4 regions of the Pantoea allii genome follow, and region 4 is predicted to be linked to each of the others. Evidence: predicted binding sites of a transcription regulator. Region 4 holds the regulator's gene; each other region holds the start of a gene.

Region 1 (4,984 bases), 1.7 Mb from region 4:
CAAACAGGTTGTCGTGATCCAACGCTTTGGCCGGACTATCGATAATCAGTTCAAAGCCAAAGGTTTCGGCGCGGGTACGCACCACATCCAGCGTTTGTGGATGAATATCGTCAGCGATAAAGAACCGGTTGGCATTTTTCAGTTTGCTGATGCGTTTTGACATCGCCATCGCTTCAGCGGCGGCGGTGGCTTCGTCCAGCAGTGAAGCGGAGGCAATGTCCATGCCGGTCAGATCAATCGTGACCTGCTGAAAGTTAAGCAGTGCCTCAAGGCGGCCCTGCGAGACTTCTGGCTGATAGGGGGTATAAGCTGTGTACCAGCCCGGATTTTCCAGCATGTTACGCAAAATTACCGGCGGCGTGATCACCGCACTGTATCCCATGCCAATCCAGGATTTATAAAGCAGGTTTTGTCCGGCAATGGCCTTTAACTCAGCCAGCGCCTGTTGTTCAGTTGCGGCATCGCCGACAGCGGGCGGGCCTGGCAGCTGAATGTCGGCGGGGACGATAGAACCAATCAACGACGCCAGAGAGCTGGCACCGATCGCCTCCAGCATGACGGCCTGTTGTTCTGGCGACGGACCAATATGGCGCTCGATAAAGGCACCGTTGTGTTCAAGCTGGCTGAGAGTCTGAGTCATGAGCTGTAAATCCTGAATCGGGCTGGGGAACAGAGAATGCAAGTCAGATATGTGCGGCCCCGATAAGAGGCCGCACAACGATTACTCGTCGATGGAGGCTTTATAAGCATCCGCGTCCAGCAGCGAGTCAATTTCGGACTCATCGCTGGCTTTGATCTGGAATAACCAGCCACCGTCATAAGGCTCGCTGTTCACCTGTTCAGGGGAATCGTTCAGGGAATCGTTCACTGCCACAATTTCACCGCTGACGGGCGCATAAATATCTGAAGCGGCTTTGACCGATTCGGCGACGGCGCACTCTTCTCCGGCAGAGAAGGTGGCACCGACCTCAGGCAGGTCAACAAACACCATATCGCCCAGTAACTCCTGCGCATGTTCGGTGATACCAACGGTATAGGTACCGTCCGCATTTTTGCGCAGCCATTCGTGACTGTCGCGGTATTTCAACTCTGCTGGCACATTGCTCATCGCCATTTCTCCTGTAATTATATGTTACTGCGCAACCGGTTTTCCGGCGCGAACGAAAATCGGTTTAGTGACTTTTACAGGCATTTCACGGTTACGGATTTCAACAATCGCGTTCTCACCGATACCTGCCGGCACGCGGGCCAGGGCAATGCTATAACCCAACGTAGGGGAGAAAGAACCACTGGTGATCACACCCTGCTGCATCTGACCCTGTTGATCGGTAAAACGTACCGGCAAGCCGTTACGCAGTACGCCTTTTTCCGTCAGAATCAGCCCAACCAGTTTTTCAGTGCCCTTTGCTCGCTGGCTTTCCAGCGCTTCACGTCCAATAAAGTTGCGGTCAGTTGGCTCCCAGCTAAGCGTCCAGCCCATATTGGCCGCCAGCGGTGATACGCTCTCGTCCATTTCCTGACCGTAGAGATTCATGCCCGCTTCCAGACGCAAAGTATCACGTGCGCCCAGTCCCGCAGGTTTGACGCCTGCGCTCAGCAAGCGCTGCCAGAACGCGACGGCTTCGGCGGCAGGGAGCGCAATTTCATAGCCCGCTTCGCCCGTATAGCCGGTGGTGGCGATAAACAGCTCTCCGGCTTGTACGCCAAAGAAGGGTTTCATGCCCTGCACCGCCTGGCGCTGCGCATCGCTGAATAACGTTTGCGCTTTTTGCTGGGCCTGCGGGCCTTGTACAGCGATAAGCGCCAGATCGTCACGCTCTGTTAATGCGACGCCGTAACCCTGGGCATGTTCACTGATCCAGGCCAGATCTTTTTCACGCGTCGCGGAATTGACCACCAGACGGAAAAACGTCTCGTCCATAAAATAAACAATCAAATCGTCAATCACGCCACCGGAGGCATTCAGCATGCCGGTGTAGAGCGCTTTGCCCGGCTGGGTCAGTTTGGCGACATCGTTTGCCAGCAGGTAGCGCAGAAACTCGCGCGTGCGCTCACCTTTCACATCAACAATCGTCATATGCGACACATCGAACATGCCGGCATCGCTGCGTACGGCATGATGCTCATCCATTTGCGAGCCATAGTGCAACGGCATCATCCAGCCGTGGAAATCCACCATCCGCGCGCCATTTGCCTGGTGCTGTTCAAACAACGGTGTGTGCTGAGTCATAACCATCCTGTGCAGAAACGAGTGAGTTTGAAACCACGCCGCCATGTTGCCGACGCAAACGTTCTCTTTGCCTTGACGTTACCACCGAACCTGACGATTAACCATAAGCAAAGCGAGGTCGAAAGACGTTGCACAGCCTAACCAGGGAGAAAGGCAAACAGGACAAAAAACTGTAATTTTGTGATTAGCCACGCAATAAATACGCCATGGTGATTTATACGCAGCAATTTTATGCGCGAAGCCTGGCAGGATGTTAAAAAAATAGCGGGACGAAAAGGCTCAGGGATAAAAAAAAGTAATGCGAAACATCAGGCAAAATTAGAATAAATCAAATGAGGCGCAATCAGGGTGCAGCACTGCATTTTTATGGTGCAGTCGATTAAGGCGATAAAAAAAGCCAGCACGAATGCTGGCTTTTCTCTGCAGGATGGCGTTAGCGAAGCCACTCTGGCATATCATTCAGGCCCATTGCCTGGCGGAGCATTATCGGCTTTACGCCCGGCAGATTATCGGCTAATTTCAGGCCCAAATCGCGAAACAGCTTCCTGGCAGGATTGTTGCCTGCAAACAATTCACGGAAGCCCTGCATCCCGGCCAGCATCATTGCTGCACTGTGTTTACGACTGCGCTCATAGCGGCGCAGATAAAGGTGCTCTCCAATATCTTTGCCCTGCTGATGCAGGCGACGAATTTCGCCGATCAGCTCTGCGGCATCCATGAATCCCAGATTGACGCCCTGCCCTGCCAGCGGATGAATGGTATGCGCCGCATCGCCCACCAGCGCCAGTCGGTGAGCGGCAAAGTTACGTGCATAACGTGCCGTCAGCGGGAAACACTTGCGTTCCCCTTCCAGCTCGCACAGCCCCAGCCGCATATCAAACGCGACGGACAACTGTTGATTGAACAGCGACTCTGGCATGGCTTCCAGGCGGCTGGCTTCCTGGGGTGAAAGCGACCAGACGATTGAGCAAAGATGCGGATCCTGCATGGGCAGGAACGCCAGAATGCCATCGCCGTGAAAGACCTGACGAGCCACGCCGCCATGGGGCAAGGCTGTACGAATATTTGCCACCAGCGCATGGTGGTCGTAATCCCAGAAGGTCAGGGGAATGTCGGCTTTGTTACGCAACCAGGAGTTGGCCCCGTCCGCCGCAACCATCAGCCGCGCGCTCATCATGCTGCCATCTTGCAGCGTAATAAAGGCTTCATTATCGCCAAATGCCACTTGCTGTAGCTGTGAAGCCGCCAGTAACGTGACATCACTGCAGTTGCTGGCGCGCTGCCAGAGGGCGGTGTGGATCACGGGATTTTCGATGATGTGCCCAAGATGCGCCAGCCCCTGCTGCTCGCCATCAAATGCGATCGCGCCAAAGCTGTCACGCTCCCAGACTTCCATTGCCTGATAAGGGCTGGCGCGGAGGGACAAAATAGTTGACCAGACATCCAGCTTTTGCAAAAGACGTTCACTGGCCGCATTAATCGCGGATACGCGCACAGAGGGAGATGCGCCTGCATCAAATTGCGGCTCGGCCGACTGTTCCAGCACGGCAATGCGTAATCCGCTCCCTTGCAGACCGCAGGCCACTGCCAGCCCTACCATTCCGCCGCCAGCGATCACCACATCGTAAGTTTGCATCAGTGCCTCTCAGTTAACGCTTAACCCAGCCGAGCGTACGCTCAGCCAGAAGATTTCTCAGCCACGGCAGATGATCCATTGCCAGCAAGCCCAGGTTGCGCCCGACGACCAGCGGCGCATGACGATTAGCAAACAGACGTACCAGCCCGTCAGTGATGCCCACGGTAATGGCCCGGTCCTGTTGGCGACGTTGCTGGTAGTGCTGCAAAACCCCGTAGCTACCGGGATCTTGCTGCTGCCGATGTGCATTGGCCAGGGTTTCAGCCAGTGACATCACATCCCGCAGACCCAGGTTAAATCCCTGACCGGCTATCGGATGCAGCGTCTGCGCAGCGTTTCCGACGGTGACTACACGATGGGAAACCGCAGGATTGGCCTGCTGTAACGCCAACGGATAAACATCACGCTTGCCGGTATGGGTGAATTTGCCCAGCCGCCAGCCAAAGGCGCGCTGAAGCTGGCTGAGGAATACCTCGTCGTTCCAGCTTTCTACCTGCGGACGCTGCTCCAGCGGATGGCACCACACCAGCGACAGACGGTTGTTTGACATTGGCAGCAGCGCCAGGGGACCAAACTCGGTAAAGCGTTCAAATGCCCGGCCCTGATGAGGACGCTCACTGGTGACGTTGGCGATAAGCGCCAACTGCTGATAGGCCTCTGTCTGCCACTGAATGCCGCAGGCGGCAGCAACGGCAGAACGGGTGCCATCAGCGGCCACCAGTACCTCGCCTTCCAACTGCTCACCATTATCAAGCGTAACCTGCACGCGTTCCTGGGTACGGGCCACCTGAGTTACGCGTGACGGACAACGCAGTGTGACGCCAGGTGCCTGCTTAAGCTGCGTAAACAGCTGCTGTCCTACGTCGAATAACTCAACCACGTTCCCCAACGCGGGAATCGCATAATCGCTGGCGGCCAGGGATACAACACCGGCATGACCGCGATCGGAAACATGGATAGTGGTGATGGGTGTCGCACAGGGTGAAATACACTGCCAGAGATTGATATCAGCAAGTTGCTGGCAGGTGCCCGCAGACAGCGCGATCGCACGCCCGTCATAGCCCGGATGCGTGCGGCTGGCAGGTTCGCTGCTTTCAATCAGCGTCACGGGCAATGCG
Region 2 (4,984 bases), 1.6 Mb from region 4:
GGGTGCGCGATGGCGTTTACGCGCAAAACGCCTGGAGCGAAGGCGGCTACAGCTGCGTACTGCTCGATCTCGGCTTACCCCGCGACGACGGTTTGCAGGTGCTGCGGCGCGCGCGGGCGCGCGGCGATGCCACGCCGGTTTTAATTCTTACCGCCCGTGATACGGTCGCCCAGCGGGTACAGGGACTGGATTACGGTGCGGATGACTATCTGCTGAAGCCTTTTGATCTGCAGGAAGTGATGGCCCGAATGCGGGCAATTACCCGCCGCCATCATGGCTCTGCCGATTCGCTGCTGGGCAGCGGTGATGTTCAACTGGATATGCTGACACGCGAAGTGCTGTACAAAGGGCAACGTGAGCAGTTAACCGCGCGTGAATATGCCCTGCTCTATGCGCTGCTGGAACGGCCCGGTGCCATCCTGTCACGCGAGCAGTTGGAAAACCGTATTTATGGCTGGGGTGAAGAAGTCAGCAGTAATGCTGTGGATGTCTTAATCCACGGGATGCGGCGCAAGCTGGATAATGATGTGATCCGCAATGTACGCGGACTGGGTTGGCGGGTACCGGCAATATGAAAATTTTTATGCGATCGTTACGTAATAAATTACTGAGTACGTTACTGGTGATTCATTTGCTGATGATTGGCGGCGTGGCCTGGTACTTTTTCAGCTGCTACGGTGAGATGGTTGGCGTCATCAAGGATGAGCAGTTAGCCAAGCTGGCCGATGCCTGGTCAGTGAACCGCGAAATCCCCCCGCTGATGCCGCTTATTGCGCCCGCACACAAGATTAAAAGCGCCTTCGTGATTCAGTTATGGGACGCCAAAGGCCAGTTACGCTCCAGCTCCTGGCCTGAACTGCATGCGCCGCTGCAGGCTGAAAACGGCTATAAAGATGTGCAGATTGGCGGTTGCCACGACTGCGAATGGCGCATTTACACCCGCGCCGGCCAGCCGGGCAGCGAGATAAAAACCATTCAGGTGATGCTCAATCTCAGCTACATGAAAGAAATGATGGTGAGACGGGCGCTGTCAGCCATTATTCCGCTGATTTTAATGATGCCGCTGTCGTTGCTGGTGATCTGGCTGGTGGTGCGAAAAATCACCCGGGATTTGCGTGTTGCCTCGCGTGAAATTGCCGCGCAGGACGCCCATCACCCACACAGCGTTTCCCCTGAAAGCCTCCCGGACGAAATTCAGCCGCTGGTCGCCGCCTATAACTCTCTGCTGGATAAGCTACGTGCCGCCTGGTCTTCACAGCGTCAGTTTATGGAAGATGCTGCTCACGAACTGCGGACGCCGGTCACGGCGGTCACGCTGCAGCTGGAAAACCTGCGTCAGCACATTCAGCCTGGCGAGGCCAGCCGCCAGTTTGCGCAACTGGAATCCGGCGTCACCCGTACACGTCACCTGGTCACCCAGTTGCTGAATATGTCGCGCTGGGAAGATCAGTCCGTCGTTGCCAGCGTGGAAAATATCGCGCTGGAAGATGTGCTGAAAGAGAGCATTGAGCAGCTCATGGTAGTGGCCGATAAGCGCGGTATCGATATCGGCTTTAGCGGAACCACGCACTACCATTTGCAGGCCGGACGTTCAGAGCTGCGGAGCCTGTTTGACAACCTGATCGGCAACGCCATGTTGCACACGCCCGAAGGCAGCCTGGTGGATGTCCTGCTGCATCGGGTGGCGGGGCAAACCGTGGTGGATATCGTTGATAACGGCCCAGGTATGCCTGAGTCCTTTATCGAACGCGCGTTTGACCGTTTTGCCCGCTCACCCGATGTAAAAGCGCAGGGGAGCGGTTTAGGTTTGTCGATTGTGCGCAGTGTTGCGCAGAAACATCAGATCCACGTTGCCCTGTCCAACTGCCTGACTCCGCAAGGTGACCGCTGCGGTTTTCAGGTGCGCGTCACCTTTCCTTAATCCCCGTCGTTCGAACCGGAACCCGACAACGTAAACGGTTGCCCGGTTCCGTTCGCCTCCAGCAATATTGTGATTCAAGTCACAATATTGATGAATTGTTATGCAACACATTTTGACAAATGTGATCAAAAGCTATTTTCTATCTCCCTGTAAAAGGCACGCTATGCTAACTAAAAAAATGCGGCCCAGATACTTCACCGCCCAACCTTTGGGATTGATTTCCAAACAGCGCGCAAACGATTGTCTTGCGCATAAGAAACCAGTGGTCAAAATATAATGAAATTTAAAACGTTAATGGCAGGCGCCCTGCTGGCAGGCTCCTTAAACGGTGCAGTGCAGGCTGCAGAAAACGATCCCCAGTACGTTTCCGACTGGTGGCATCAAAGCGTCAACGTGGTGGGCAGCTACCACACCCGTTTCGGACCACAGTTCAATAACGATGTGTATCTGGAATACGAAGCTTTCGCGAAAAAAGACTGGTTTGATTTTTACGGCTACGTTGATCTGCCAAACTTCTTTGGCGCGGGCAACAGCAATGCTAACGGCATTTTCGACCACGGTTCCCCGCTGTTCATGGAAATTGAGCCACGTTTCTCGATTGATAAACTGACCGGCACCAGCCTGGCCTTTGGTCCGTTTAAAGAGTGGTATTTTGCGAACAACTATATCTACGATATGGGCCGTAACAGCGCTAACCGTCAAAATACCTGGTATATGGGTTTGGGCACAGACATCGATACGCACAGCGATATCGGCCTGTCACTTAACGTCTATGCCAAATACCAGTGGGAAAACTACGGTGCGGCGAATGAAAACAGCTGGGATGGCTATCGCTTCAAAGTGAAATACTTTGTGCCGATCACGACCCTGTGGGGCGGTAATCTTGGCTATGTTGGCTTTACCAACTTCGACTGGGGTTCAGACTTACGCGATAAGTCGGGCCCGATTCGCACCAGCAACGCAATCGCCTCCAGCCATATCTTGTCGCTGGGTTACGCTCACTGGCACTTCTCAGCCGTTGCACGTTATTTCCATAACGGCGGTCAGTGGGGAGCCGGTCAGGAGTTAGGATTTGGTGACAGCGCGTCTGAAATCAAGTCTACGGGCTGGGGTTACTACCTGGTTGCTGGCTATAACTTCTGATTGCTGGCACGACCCTAAAAAAACGTTGAGGCCTTCCTGAAGAAGGCCTCTCGTCTTTTCAGGGTTCCTGACGTGCATTACGCGTCGGATTTCACCACGTTGATGCGCCATGGAATATTGAATTTATCAATAAACATAGCAAAGCCGTTTGACCAGAAGGTTTCCTGCCACGGCGTGGTGACTTTCCCGCCCGCAGACAGCTTCTCAAACCAGGCTTTACCCTGCTCTGCATCGTCCGTTGCCAGACTCACGGCATAGCCCGCATGTTCTGAGGCCGGTGGCTGGTACGGATTACCGTCACTCATCATCAGCTCGCCCTGACCAATACGCAGATGGGCATGCATAATCTTTTCAGGTGGCAGCGGCGGTGCGGACCGATCACCGACCTGTTCGCCCTGCTCCGGGTTATCGCCAAAGGTCATTTTTTGCAGCAGTTGTCCACCCGTTGCCTGCAAATAGAATTCCATCGCTTCTTCACAGCGACCATAGAGAAACAAATAGGGACATACTTGCATTATTACCTCGATACCGGTGAGTAAAGTCTTTCTTATACAGAGATGATAAGTGTAGACGACAGGTCGGGGATAACGATGATAACCAGGAAAATCTTCATCATTCGGATTATTTACCTGGCAGATAAAAGCGTGTTTCGCTGATATCTTTACAACCAAAACAGGGCCAGAAAAAAAGAATAGTTTGTCCTGAATAACCTTTAGGTATTGTTTTATTCGCAATAATCACTATTAATTACTTCTGATAAAGCCTTTATTTATAGTCAGTTAAAGAAAAAACCGTTCGCCAGAATAACGAGCTTCGCCAGAGCTGTTCCGCTTAAACCGTTTTTCTTACTTCAGGCACCAGCATGGCTGGTCCTGAAATTTTCAGATTCAATAACGTCATACGCTAAATAAGCGAAGCGGTAAGAAAGACCGCCGCTTAATTATATTGAATCAGCTGGTTCATTATTTTGCTCATGTTTTATACACATTATTCTTTATTCCTTTCAGTACCTTCCTGCTAAATATTTACCACCCAAATGCCGATAACTGTGTTCTTAATTCATTATTCGGGACTGTGTAATGTCGTTAAAAAAATCTTCACTCCTGGTTCTCTCGTTCCTGTTGATTCTTTTCCTTATCAGTATATCGGTCAGCATCTGGTTACTGGCTCGCAGTAACGCATCGTTGAATGCCGTGAATAAAGAAATCCGTGTGGTGCTATCGGTTATCGATCCCATCAATCACAGCCGCACGTTACGCGTACGCCTGATGGAGTACATGAAGGAGATTGAGAGTGACGGCCCTCAGGCCACCTCGTCGCTGGACAGCGTGAAAAGCGTGGCCGCAAAAGCCGATGCGGCCTTCCAGGCTTATCTGAGTGCGCCGCGTATTCCCGGTGAAAAGGCCGACGCCGACCGCTATCGCCAGGCCTATTTGGCTTACCGCAATCAGGGAATTCAGCCTTTAATTGAAGCCGCCGAAGCCCGCGATCAGACGCGCTTTAAAAACCAGATCGCCAACGTAGTGCGCCTTGACCGGCAGTATGAAATTGTCCTGGACCAGGTGCTGGCCCAGCATGAGGCTTACGCGAAGAAACTGAACACGGATGCCCAAAGCAACTTTTCATCCGGGATCACACTGCTCATGGTATTTGGCCTGTTATTCCTTGCCATCATCATTGCGATACTGATCTTTGTCAGACGCTATATCTTATCGCCGCTGAATAACGCAAAAGCGCACTGCAGCGAGATTGCGGCAGGCGTGCTCGACCATCCGGTGCCGGTCAATGTCGGCTCACGGAGCGAGATTCAGCAACTGATGGGTTCAATGGAGCAGATGCGGACGTCCCTGACGGACATCATTATCCGGGTACGTCACTCTACCCACGCGGTGTCCTGTGCTTCCCAGGAAATTGCCAGCG
Region 3 (4,984 bases), 1.4 Mb from region 4:
AACGATCTGAACTGCAGCAGCAGTTATATACCCATTTAGCTCAGGCGCTGGATCGCACCTACTTTACTATTGGTATTGATGACAGTGTGGCACAAGACGTAACCAGGCTTTATCCGCGCCTGCTGCGCACGACACAGCAGGCGCTGGTCGCTTTTGAGCAGGAATATGAGATCTGTTTCGAAGCGGAAGAGGTTAGTCTGATCACCGTGATTTTAGGTGCCTGGCTCATGCAAAGTAGTGCGCTACAGGAAAAACAGGTGCTGCTGCTTACCGGTGACGATCCTGAGCTGGAACAGGATGTCGAGCAGCAGATCCGGGAGATCACCTTGCTGCCTGTCAATATTACTTACCAGCGCGTTGAGGATTTTCAGCGCGATGGCGCACCGCGCGAAGTCGATTTAATTATTTCGCCATATGTGACTTCGCTGCCGCTGTTCTCGCCCCCGCTGATTCACGCAGAACTGCCGCTGACAGAATACCATCAGCAACGCATTCGCTATTTGCTTGAATCGTAGCGCGGGCGCAGGAACAGTGCAGGCACGACAACCAGCGCCATGACCCAGAAGAGATGACCCTGCAGATGGGTAAAGAGGACGCCGCAAATCATGGTCATCACCGCAATACCGCCGCCCATCGCCAGCGCCGAATAGAGTGACTGCAAACGAATAACATCCGTTCCCTGACGTGAAGCGATGAAACGCATCGCGGCCAGATGGCAGACCGTAAAGCTGCCGCAGTGCAGAATTTGCGCCACGATCAGCAATGGCAAGGCGGTGCTGGCTCCCAGCAGGCTCCAGCGAATCAGCGCACAGAGGCCCGAGAGCAGCAGCAGATCGCGCGCGCGCCAGCGGGGAAACAGCCGGTGACTCAATGCAAATACCACAATTTCAGCCACCACGCCCAGCGACCATAAATAACCGACCACCGACGCGGAATAGCCGCTCTCCTGCCACCAGATTGCGCTGAAGCTGTAATAGGCGGCATGTGCGCCCTGTAATAACGTGACGCACACCATAAAGCGCCAGACCGCGTTTTCCTTTATCAGGTCACGCCAGGCCTGCCAGCCACCGCTTACCCCGCCCTGCCTTTCGCTGCCCTGAGGATGTGTCTGTGGCGTCAGCAACATGCCCGCCAGCATGCTGACCAGCCCCACTGACAGCAGCATGAGGATCGCCTGTGAAGAGAACGCACTCACCAGCATCCCGGTCAGCGCCGAGCTAATCACAAATGCCAGGGAACCCCACAGGCGCACGGGCCCATAGGCCAGACCAATCTGCTGTGTCCAGGTTGCAGCCAGGGCATCGCTTAACGGCACCAGCGGTGAGAAAAACAGGTTAAAACCGGTCATCACTAACAGCAGCCACATCCACTGTTGCCCGACCCAATAACCGACGGCAATAAAACAGGTCAGCAGCGCCAGCAGCCGTAACGCCGTAATCAGTTGTGCTGGATTTTTAACCTGGGAAGCAATAAACAAACTGCCAACAAAGCGCGCTACCATGCCGCATCCCAGTAACAAGCCAATTTGTTCAGGGTCCAGGCCGACACCTTTAAGCCAGACGCCCCAGAAAGGAAGATAAATACCGTAACAGAAAAAGTAGGTGAAGTAGCTTAATCCAAGCCACCTGGCGGAGCCGATTGCCATGTTCCCTCCAGCAGCGATGCTACCAGGCAATAATGAGTGGTCGTTACTTTGGCAGAGCCGGGTCGTGCAGGCAATAAAAAAGGATGGCCGGGGCCATCCTCTTGTCAGACTGTGTTTTCAACAGAGCCTGTTATGCGTAAACCGGCAGACGCGCACAGATATCCAGCACTTTCTGCTTAGTGCGTTCAATGGTGGCTTCATCATTGACGTTGTCTAGCACATCAGCGATCCAACCGGCCAGTTCACGCACGTCCGCTTCTTTAAAGCCACGGCGCGTGACGGCTGGCGTACCAATACGCACACCTGAGGTGACAAACGGACTTTTCGGATCGTTCGGCACGCTGTTTTTGTTCACGGTGATGTTAGCACGGCCCAGCGCGGCATCCGCTTCTTTACCGGTCATGTTTTTGCTGACCAGGTCGATCAGGAACAGGTGGTTATAGGTGCCACCTGATACGATGTTGTAGCCACGCTCAATCAGCACCTCTACCATTGCTTTGGCGTTTTTTGCCACCTGCTGCTGGTAGACTTTAAACTCAGGCTCCATCGCTTCTTTAAAAGCAACGGCTTTACCTGCGATGACATGCATCAGCGGGCCGCCCTGTCCACCGGGGAATACGGCAGAGTTAAGCTTTTTGTACAGCTCTTCGTCGCCACCCTGAGCCAGGATGATGCCACCACGCGGACCCGCCAGGGTTTTGTGCGTTGTGGAGGTCACGATGTGCGCGTGAGGAACCGGGTTAGGGTAAACATCTGCAGCAATCAGACCCGCAACATGCGCCATATCAACAAACAGCCATGCGCCAACGCTGTCAGCGATTTCACGCATTTTAGCCCAGTCGCAAATACCGGAATACGCCGAGAAGCCGCCGATGATCATTTTAGGCTTGTGGGTTTGTGCCAGATCGGCCAGTTCGTTGTAGTCAATTTTACCGGTTTCATCGATACCGTAAGGCACGACATTATACAGTTTGCCTGACAGGTTAACCGGCGAACCGTGCGTCAGGTGACCACCGTGTGCCAGGTTCATACCCAGGATGGTATCGCCGGGCTGCAACAGCGCGGTGAAAACGGCAAAGTTAGCCTGAGAGCCTGAGTGAGGCTGAACGTTGGCATAGTCTGCGCCAAACAGGGCTTTAGCACGATCGATAGCCAGTTGCTCGACAATATCCACGTACTCGCAGCCGCCGTAGTAACGCTTGCCCGGATAGCCTTCGGCATATTTGTTAGTGAGCTGTGAACCTTGCGCCTGCATAACACGCGGGCTGGTGTAGTTTTCAGAAGCAATCAGTTCAATGTGCTCTTCCTGACGCACTTTCTCTTGCTCCATCGCCTGCCACAACTCGGCATCATAATCGGCAATGTTCATTTCACGCTTTAACATCCGCATCTCCTGACTGGCTATCTTTAAATCGGCAATTTACGCCCCCTGAGGGCGAAGGCTGACAGTGTAAACCGTTTTATCTGGGTAAGGTAGGGTGAATTCCCTCTTTTTACGCAAACGTTTGGCTATGGAATAGCAAAGCATTTTCACCACATTTTTTGCAATGCCTGCCCTTCAACATTATTCCTGACGATGAAACAGATTTCCTTCCATTTTGTAGCGAAAACCTGCCAGTTGCTGCCAACAAAAAGTAAGCGAAGATTTACAGCGTGAAAGAAGTGGATATAAGATGCATTTGAAATGCAACTTTAAACGAGGTGTTGTCATGCTTGATGCACAGACCATTGCTACCGTGAAATCCACCCTTCCCGCCATCGCCGCCTGTGGTCCCGATCTCACGGCACATTTCTATAACCGCATGTTTTCTCAACATCCAGAACTGAAGCATGTCTTTAACATGAATAACCAACGTAATGGCAGTCAGCGCGAAGCCCTGTTTAATGCGATATGCGCCTATGGGGCAAACCTAGAAAACCTGACGGCGATACTGCCTACTGTTGAAAAAATTGCTCAGAAGCACACCAGCCTCATTATTCAACCCGAGCAGTATGCAATTGTGGGTGAGCATTTACTCGCAACCATCAAGACACTGCTGAATCCGGGTGATGAGGCGCTGGCCGCCTGGGGCCGCGCTTACAACGTACTGGCAGAGGTATTTATTCAGCGTGAAGACGCCATTTATCAGGCGTCAGAACAGCAAAAAGGCGGCTGGCGCGGGAAGCGGGCGTTTCGCATCAGTGCGATTGAACAGCAAAGTGCCGTCATTAAAAGCTTTACCTTTACGCCTGTGGATGGCGGCCCGGTTGCAGCGTTCAAACCCGGGCAGTATTTGACGCTTCACTTACAGCCTGCGGGGTTTGAATATCATCAGATTCGTCAGTACTCACTAACCACAGCCAGCAACGAGAAAACCTACCGTATCGCGGTTAAACAAGAAGCGCTGGGGAGTGTATCAGGCTGGCTGCACCGGCATGCCGAAGTGGGTGACGAGGTGCAGCTGGCCGCGCCGCACGGCGATTTTTTCCTGCAGGTGCGCACGACGACGCCGGTCACACTCATTTCTGCTGGCGTGGGACAAACACCGATGCTGGCAATGCTGCACGCGTTAGCTGCACAACGCCATCCGGCGCCCGTCAACTGGCTCCACGCTGCCGAAAACGGTAAACAGCATGCCTTCGCAGAGGAAGTAAACACGACCGGCGCCCAGCTTCCTGATTTTGTACAGCACATCTGGTATCGCGCGCCCGATGAACAAGACGCAGGCCGCTATGATGCGCAAGGTGTTATGGATTTGGCGACAGTGTCAGCACGACTGCGGGATGTGAACACCCACTTCTACCTGTGTGGGCCACTGGGCTTTATGTCTTTTATCGTTAAGCAGTTGCATGCGGTGGGCATTGCGGCAGAAAGAATTCACTATGAGGTGTTCGGGCCGCATAAAGAGATGTGATCTCAGGACATAAAAAAGCCCGCAACAGGCGGGCTTCTGACTCAATCGTAATCAAATCGCTTCTTCGTCTTCTTCGCCGGTACGAATACGCACTACCCGAGCCACATCGAAAACAAAGATTTTACCGTCGCCAATTTTGCCGGTTTGCGCGGTGCGCATGATGGTTTCGACGCAGGTATCAACGATATCGTCCCCGACCACCATTTCAATTTTGACCTTGGGCAGAAAGTCCACCATGTACTCTGCGCCACGGTAGAGTTCCGTATGGCCTTTCTGGCGGCCAAATCCTTTTACTTCGCTCACGGTCATGCCGGTGATGCCGACTTCAGCGAGTGCTTCACGTACGTCATCAAGCTTGAAGGGTTTAATAATTGCATCGATCTTTTTCATGTCAGATCCTTTCCTCACGCCCTCCATGTGCAGAGGGATTTTTAAGTATAAATGT
Region 4 (4,984 bases):
GAATGAACTCATTAATAATTTGCAATAATTTTGCTGACTTAAGCTACTGAAATTGCTTATTTATGCCTGATTTTTACCCAAGTCATTAATTAATAAAAAAAGGACTTACTGTTTTAAAAAAAACTGGACTAGAATGTCTTCGGCACTGATCCTTGATCAGATTTTTCTTACCCTTGTCAGACACCTGTTGGATCTGACAGCTTAACCAGTAAACGGACTATGCGTTCAATTATTACGCTTCTTATTCTGGCTTTTGCGCAACTGTTCTTTAATGTCGCCGCGGCATCACCGCAGGCGCCGGTTAAGGCCAGCTTGCATAAGGTAGAGAAAAAAAGTGCGCGCGAAGATGAGCGGCGCAAACGACGCACGGTTAAAGCCTCGGCGAAAAAGAGCCGTCCCTCTACAGTGCAAAAAGCCAGTAAAACACTTAAAACCAGTAAAAATGCCACTCACACGGTTCACTCTCATAAAACCCTCACCAAAACAGCGAGTTCACGTAAGGCGCTAACGAAGAAAGTCGCGGCCAACGCCACCAGTAAAAAACGTTACGGTCATCAACGTGCGGTGAAAGTGGCCAGTGCCGACAGCAAAGAAACCGGCACCATCAAAATGAGCAGTGCACACCGCCAGCGTTATCAAAAAGCGCGTGAAACCGCGATGGCGAAGCTGATGGGCCAACTGGGTAAGCGCTATCAGTGGGGCGGTAAATCACCCCATACCGGTTTTGATTGCAGCGGCCTGGTCTGGTACGCGTACAAAGATGTCGTGAAGTTTAAAATCCCACGTACCGCTAACGAAATGTACCATCTGCGTGATGCTGCGCCGGTGAATCGTGAAGCGCTGGAGAAAGGCGATCTGGTGTTCTTCCGCATTAATGGACGAGGCACCGCCGATCACGTTGGGGTTTACCTGGGCAACGGTAAATTTATTCAGTCACCGCGTACCGGTAAAGATATTCAAATCAGTGCGTTAAGCGAAGATTATTGGCAGCGCCACTACATTGGTGCGCGTCGGGTTATGACGCCAAAAACCGTTCGCTAAACGTCATTATTTAAAAAGCCGGGAAAGGGAAACCTTCCCGGCTTTTTTATTAGTTCAGAATAGCGGTAAAGCTAAACGCGATAATCATCAACAGTGCTGCTGCCGTTGTCATTAATGACAGTTTCAAATCGGTACTCATCACAACTCCTTAGCCATGCTTTTTGTAGGGTTAAGGGATTTTCCCATACGCGCGGGTAAAAATCTCGTTTTATCCGTGCAGCCTTGTTAGAATCCCCCCTTTGTTGCGCAACAGCGCGCAACATCGGTTGCACCAGCACTTTTTTCAGACGTTATTTCCTGCCCCGATATCCCATTACCGGCCAGAAAAACGCTTTTTTTGCAGAAATAACCGTCCGCTGACGCAAACGTTTAACAACATGCTTATCAACATGTTAGGTAAGCCCGGGAGTTTGATTTTCATGGCAACAATTAAAGATGTGGCGAAACGCGCAGGTGTATCCACCACAACCGTTTCTCACGTGATTAATAAAACCCGCTTTGTTGCGGAAAATACTCGCGAAGCAGTATGGGAAGCGATTCGGGAATTACATTATTCGCCAAGCGCCGTGGCACGCAGCCTGAAGGTGAATCACACCAAAACGCTGGGCTTGTTAGCGACGTCCAGCGAAGCGCCCTACTTCGCCGAAATTATCGAAGCCGTTGAGAATCACTGCTTTGAAAAAGGCTATACCCTGATTCTGGGTAACGCGCATAACGACCTGCAAAAACAGCGCGCCTATCTGTCGATGATGGCGCAAAAACGCGTTGATGGGCTGCTGGTGATGTGTTCGGAGTATCCGGATGATTTGCTGCAAATGCTGGAAGCCAACCGCAATATTCCTATGGTGGTCATGGACTGGGGCGAATCACGTGCCGACTTTACCGATACCGTACTGGATAACGCTTTTCAGGGCGGCTACCTGGCCGGTCGCTATTTGATTGAGCGCGGGCATCGTGACATTGGCGCGATTCCGGGGCAGATGGAGCGTAATACCGGCGGCGGTCGTCATGCGGGTTTCCTTAAGGCGCTGGAAGAAGCTGGTATTCAGCCCCGCTCAGAATGGATTGTGCAGGGTGACTTTGAACCAGAATCCGGTTATCAGGCTATGCAGCAAATCCTGTCGCAAAAACAACGGCCCAGTGCCGTCTTCTGCGGAGGCGATATTATGGCCATGGGCGCTATCTGTGCGGCAGATGAAATGGGCCTGCGCGTTCCCCAGGATATTTCGGTGATTGGTTACGACAACGTGCGCAATGCGCGCTACTTCACGCCCGCACTGACAACCGTACATCAGCCCAAAGCGCAGTTAGGCGAGAAAGCGCTGGAGATGCTGCTGGACCGCATCACCAGCAAGCGCGAAGAGTCACAAACTATCGAAGTCCACCCGACGCTGATTGAGCGACGCTCTGTGGGCTATGGCCCTTACCGCGATTACCGTCGTTAATCCTCGCTTAACCACTCCTGATTTAGCGTTTGCGCATCACCCAGGTAATTGAGAAGCCAGCCCAATGCCGGTGATGCGCGATCTTCCGCCCAGCTGACGCAGCAAGGGCTTTCAGGAAAAGCCTGAGGCAAGGCAAGTTCGCTCACCTCGCCGCTATCCAGCAGCGGACGGGCTAAATGCCCGGGCACCATCGCCACGCAGAGTCCGGCACGGACGCAGTCCAGCCCGGTCTGCCATTCAGGCACCACCAGCCGACGTTGATTATCCAGCGCCCAGGTCATGCGGCGCGGTAAAGCACGCGAGGTGTCTTCCAGCACCAGCGACGGCCAGTTGCGCAACGCATCATCATCCAGTCTGCTCACCTGGGTTAACGGATGCTGTCGCGCGACAATACAGCGCCAGTTCAGGGTGCCCATATCGCGAAACGCAAACCGACCGCCCACCGGAATAGCCTGCGTTGCCCCTATCGCCACATCAACCCGTCCGTCTGCCAACGCATCCCAGACACCGTTAAACACTTCATAACTGATGTGCAGCTCCATATCGGGAAAGTGGCGATAGAAATCCCTGACAAATTGCCGGGTCCGCTGCGGTTTGACAATACAGTCCACGGCTATGCCTATCTGACCACGCCAGCCATTGGCTAACTGCTGACACTGTCGCCGGGTGGCATCCATTTTTTTGATGACGCTGCGCCCTTCGCGCACAAAATGTTCTCCCGCAGGGGTTAAAACCACCTCACGGTGCTGACGTTCAAACAGCGGCACGGCCAGCCAGGTTTCAAGCTGACGGACGGTATAGCTGATAGCAGAAGGCACACGGTGCAACTCCTGTGCGGCGGCACTGAAACTGCCACCGCGCGCGACAGCATCGACCACTTCAAGCGCATATTCAGACCACATATTCTGCCTTCAAATTTTTTAACAGCAACAGGCAAATTTTACCGTTTCACAGCATGAAGTACAGCTTTTACACTCCCCGCGTTTATCCTGCAAAAAAGAGAATCAGATGTCAGCTTCAAAAGGATTCATTCCCTATCTTGCCGTGCTCAGTATGCTGGGCTTTCTGGCGACCGACATGTATCTGCCTGCCTTCGGGGCTATGCAGCAAAGTTTCAACACCTCAGCGGGTATGATCAGCGCCAGCATGAGCCTGTTTCTGGCGGGTTTTGCCTGCGGTCAACTGGTATGGGGCCCGCTGTCTGACCGTATTGGGCGTAAGCCGGTATTGCTTGCCGGTCTGAGCTTGTTTGCCCTGGGTTGCGCAGGGATGCTGTGGGTGGAGGATGTGGTGCTGATGCTGGTGCTGCGCTTTATCCAGGCCATCGGCGTCTGCGCGGCCGCCGTCAGTTGGCAGGCACTGGTGGTCGATCGCTATCCTCCGTCCCGTGCCAATAAAGTCTTTGCCACCATTATGCCGCTGGTCGCGCTGTCTCCTGCGTTGGCCCCTTTGCTGGGTGCCTGGCTGATTGGTCATTTTCACTGGCGTTCGATTTTCGTTGTGCTGACCTTTATCGCGGCAGCCCTGATTATAATTACGCTGCGCCTGCCTTCGGTGCAAAAAACAAGCCGTTCAACACCCTCACAGCCCGGGTTTATCACGCTGCTGCGTTCACGCGCCTATAGCGGCAACGTGCTGATCTATTCAGCCTGTTCCGCCAGTTTTTTTGCCTGGCTGACCGGATCGCCGTTTATCCTGGCGGATATTGGCCTGTCGCCCGCCGATATTGGCTTAAGTTACATCCCACAGACGATTGCCTTTTTAATCGGTGGTTTTGGCTGCCGCGCGCTGCTTAACCGTTTTAACGGCGCTCGGCTACTGCCGTGGCTGCTGCTCGTCTACAGCCTGAGCGTGCTGGCGCTGTTCGCCGTCGCACTATCAGGCAGCGTTTCGCTGGCCGCTTTGCTGGTGCCGTTTTGCGGCATGGCACTGGCTAATGGCGCGATTTATCCCATCGTGGTGTCCAGTGCCCTTCTCCCGTTCCCGCATGCCACTGGCAAAGCCGCCGCCCTGCAAAACACATTGCAGCTTGGCCTGTGTTTTGTCGCCAGCCTGGCCGTATCGGCGGGACTGAGCCACGCGCTGTTGACCACCACGCTCATTATGGCGATAACGATTATACTGGCGCTGATGGGCTATCAGTTCCAGCGTCGCGTCTGCGCACAAACTGATATTGCCTCCGCGGCGCATCCCTGCCAGGATAATCACTGAGGCAACGACTTTCTGTCGTCGCAGTGATCAACACGTGATGGGCCCGCCAGCGCCTCCTGTGCCGGGCCCTGACTCGCAGTATCATCATAATAAATAGTGAATCGCAGCGTCGTTGCTGTGACGGTGTCGGTGTGGGCAATGCCCTGTGCGGACATCGGCTTGATGTCATTTCTCTGTACTCTTTTGTTGTCTGGCGCAAGGCGTCATCTGTGACTTTTCTCATAACCCTGAGAAACGGCTCCTGCTTTTCCTCAGGTTCTGACAGTTCTGGTGATGGAGTGGCTATG

What was found. The regulator PurR, encoded in region 4, represses purine synthesis genes. The targets are predictions, from matches to a motif close to CANGCAAACGTTTGCNTG.
Region 1: gcvT (glycine cleavage system aminomethyltransferase GcvT) is a predicted target of PurR. The motif match lies at 2,282-2,299, and genes of this name have one in related genera.
Region 2: QNH99_RS20150 (nucleoside-specific channel-forming protein Tsx) is a predicted target of PurR. The motif match lies at 1,949-1,966, and genes of this name have one in related genera.
Region 3: glyA (serine hydroxymethyltransferase) is a predicted target of PurR. The motif match lies at 3,140-3,157, and genes of this name have one in related genera.

Annotation. Positions count from the first base shown of each region.
Region 1 covers NZ_CP125958.1:957,321-962,304, reverse strand. The annotation lists gene gcvP (aminomethyl-transferring glycine dehydrogenase) at 1-640, opposite strand, end outside; gene gcvH (glycine cleavage system protein GcvH) at 722-1,108, opposite strand; gene gcvT (glycine cleavage system aminomethyltransferase GcvT) at 1,133-2,230, opposite strand; gene ubiI (FAD-dependent 2-octaprenylphenol hydroxylase) at 2,664-3,866, opposite strand; gene ubiH (2-octaprenyl-6-methoxyphenyl hydroxylase) at 3,880-4,984, opposite strand, start outside.
Region 2 covers NZ_CP125958.1:4,291,439-4,296,422, forward strand. The annotation lists gene QNH99_RS20140 (response regulator) at 1-575, shown strand, start outside; gene QNH99_RS20145 (sensor histidine kinase) at 572-1,921, shown strand; gene QNH99_RS20150 (nucleoside-specific channel-forming protein Tsx) at 2,198-3,064, shown strand; gene yjdN (VOC family metalloprotein YjdN) at 3,142-3,579, opposite strand; gene QNH99_RS20160 (methyl-accepting chemotaxis protein) at 4,144-4,984, shown strand, end outside.
Region 3 covers NZ_CP125958.1:1,278,603-1,283,586, reverse strand. The annotation lists gene csiE (stationary phase inducible protein CsiE) at 1-515, shown strand, start outside; gene QNH99_RS06365 (3-phenylpropionate MFS transporter) at 497-1,645, opposite strand; gene glyA (serine hydroxymethyltransferase) at 1,776-3,029, opposite strand; gene hmpA (NO-inducible flavohemoprotein) at 3,355-4,539, shown strand; gene glnB (nitrogen regulatory protein P-II) at 4,591-4,929, opposite strand.
Region 4 covers NZ_CP125958.1:2,656,206-2,661,189, forward strand. The annotation lists gene QNH99_RS12530 (C40 family peptidase) at 220-1,041, shown strand; gene QNH99_RS12535 (YnhF family membrane protein) at 1,091-1,180, opposite strand; gene purR (HTH-type transcriptional repressor PurR) at 1,461-2,486, shown strand; gene punR (DNA-binding transcriptional activator PunR) at 2,483-3,388, opposite strand; gene punC (purine nucleoside transporter PunC) at 3,495-4,697, shown strand; gene cfa (cyclopropane fatty acyl phospholipid synthase) at 4,982-4,984, shown strand, end outside.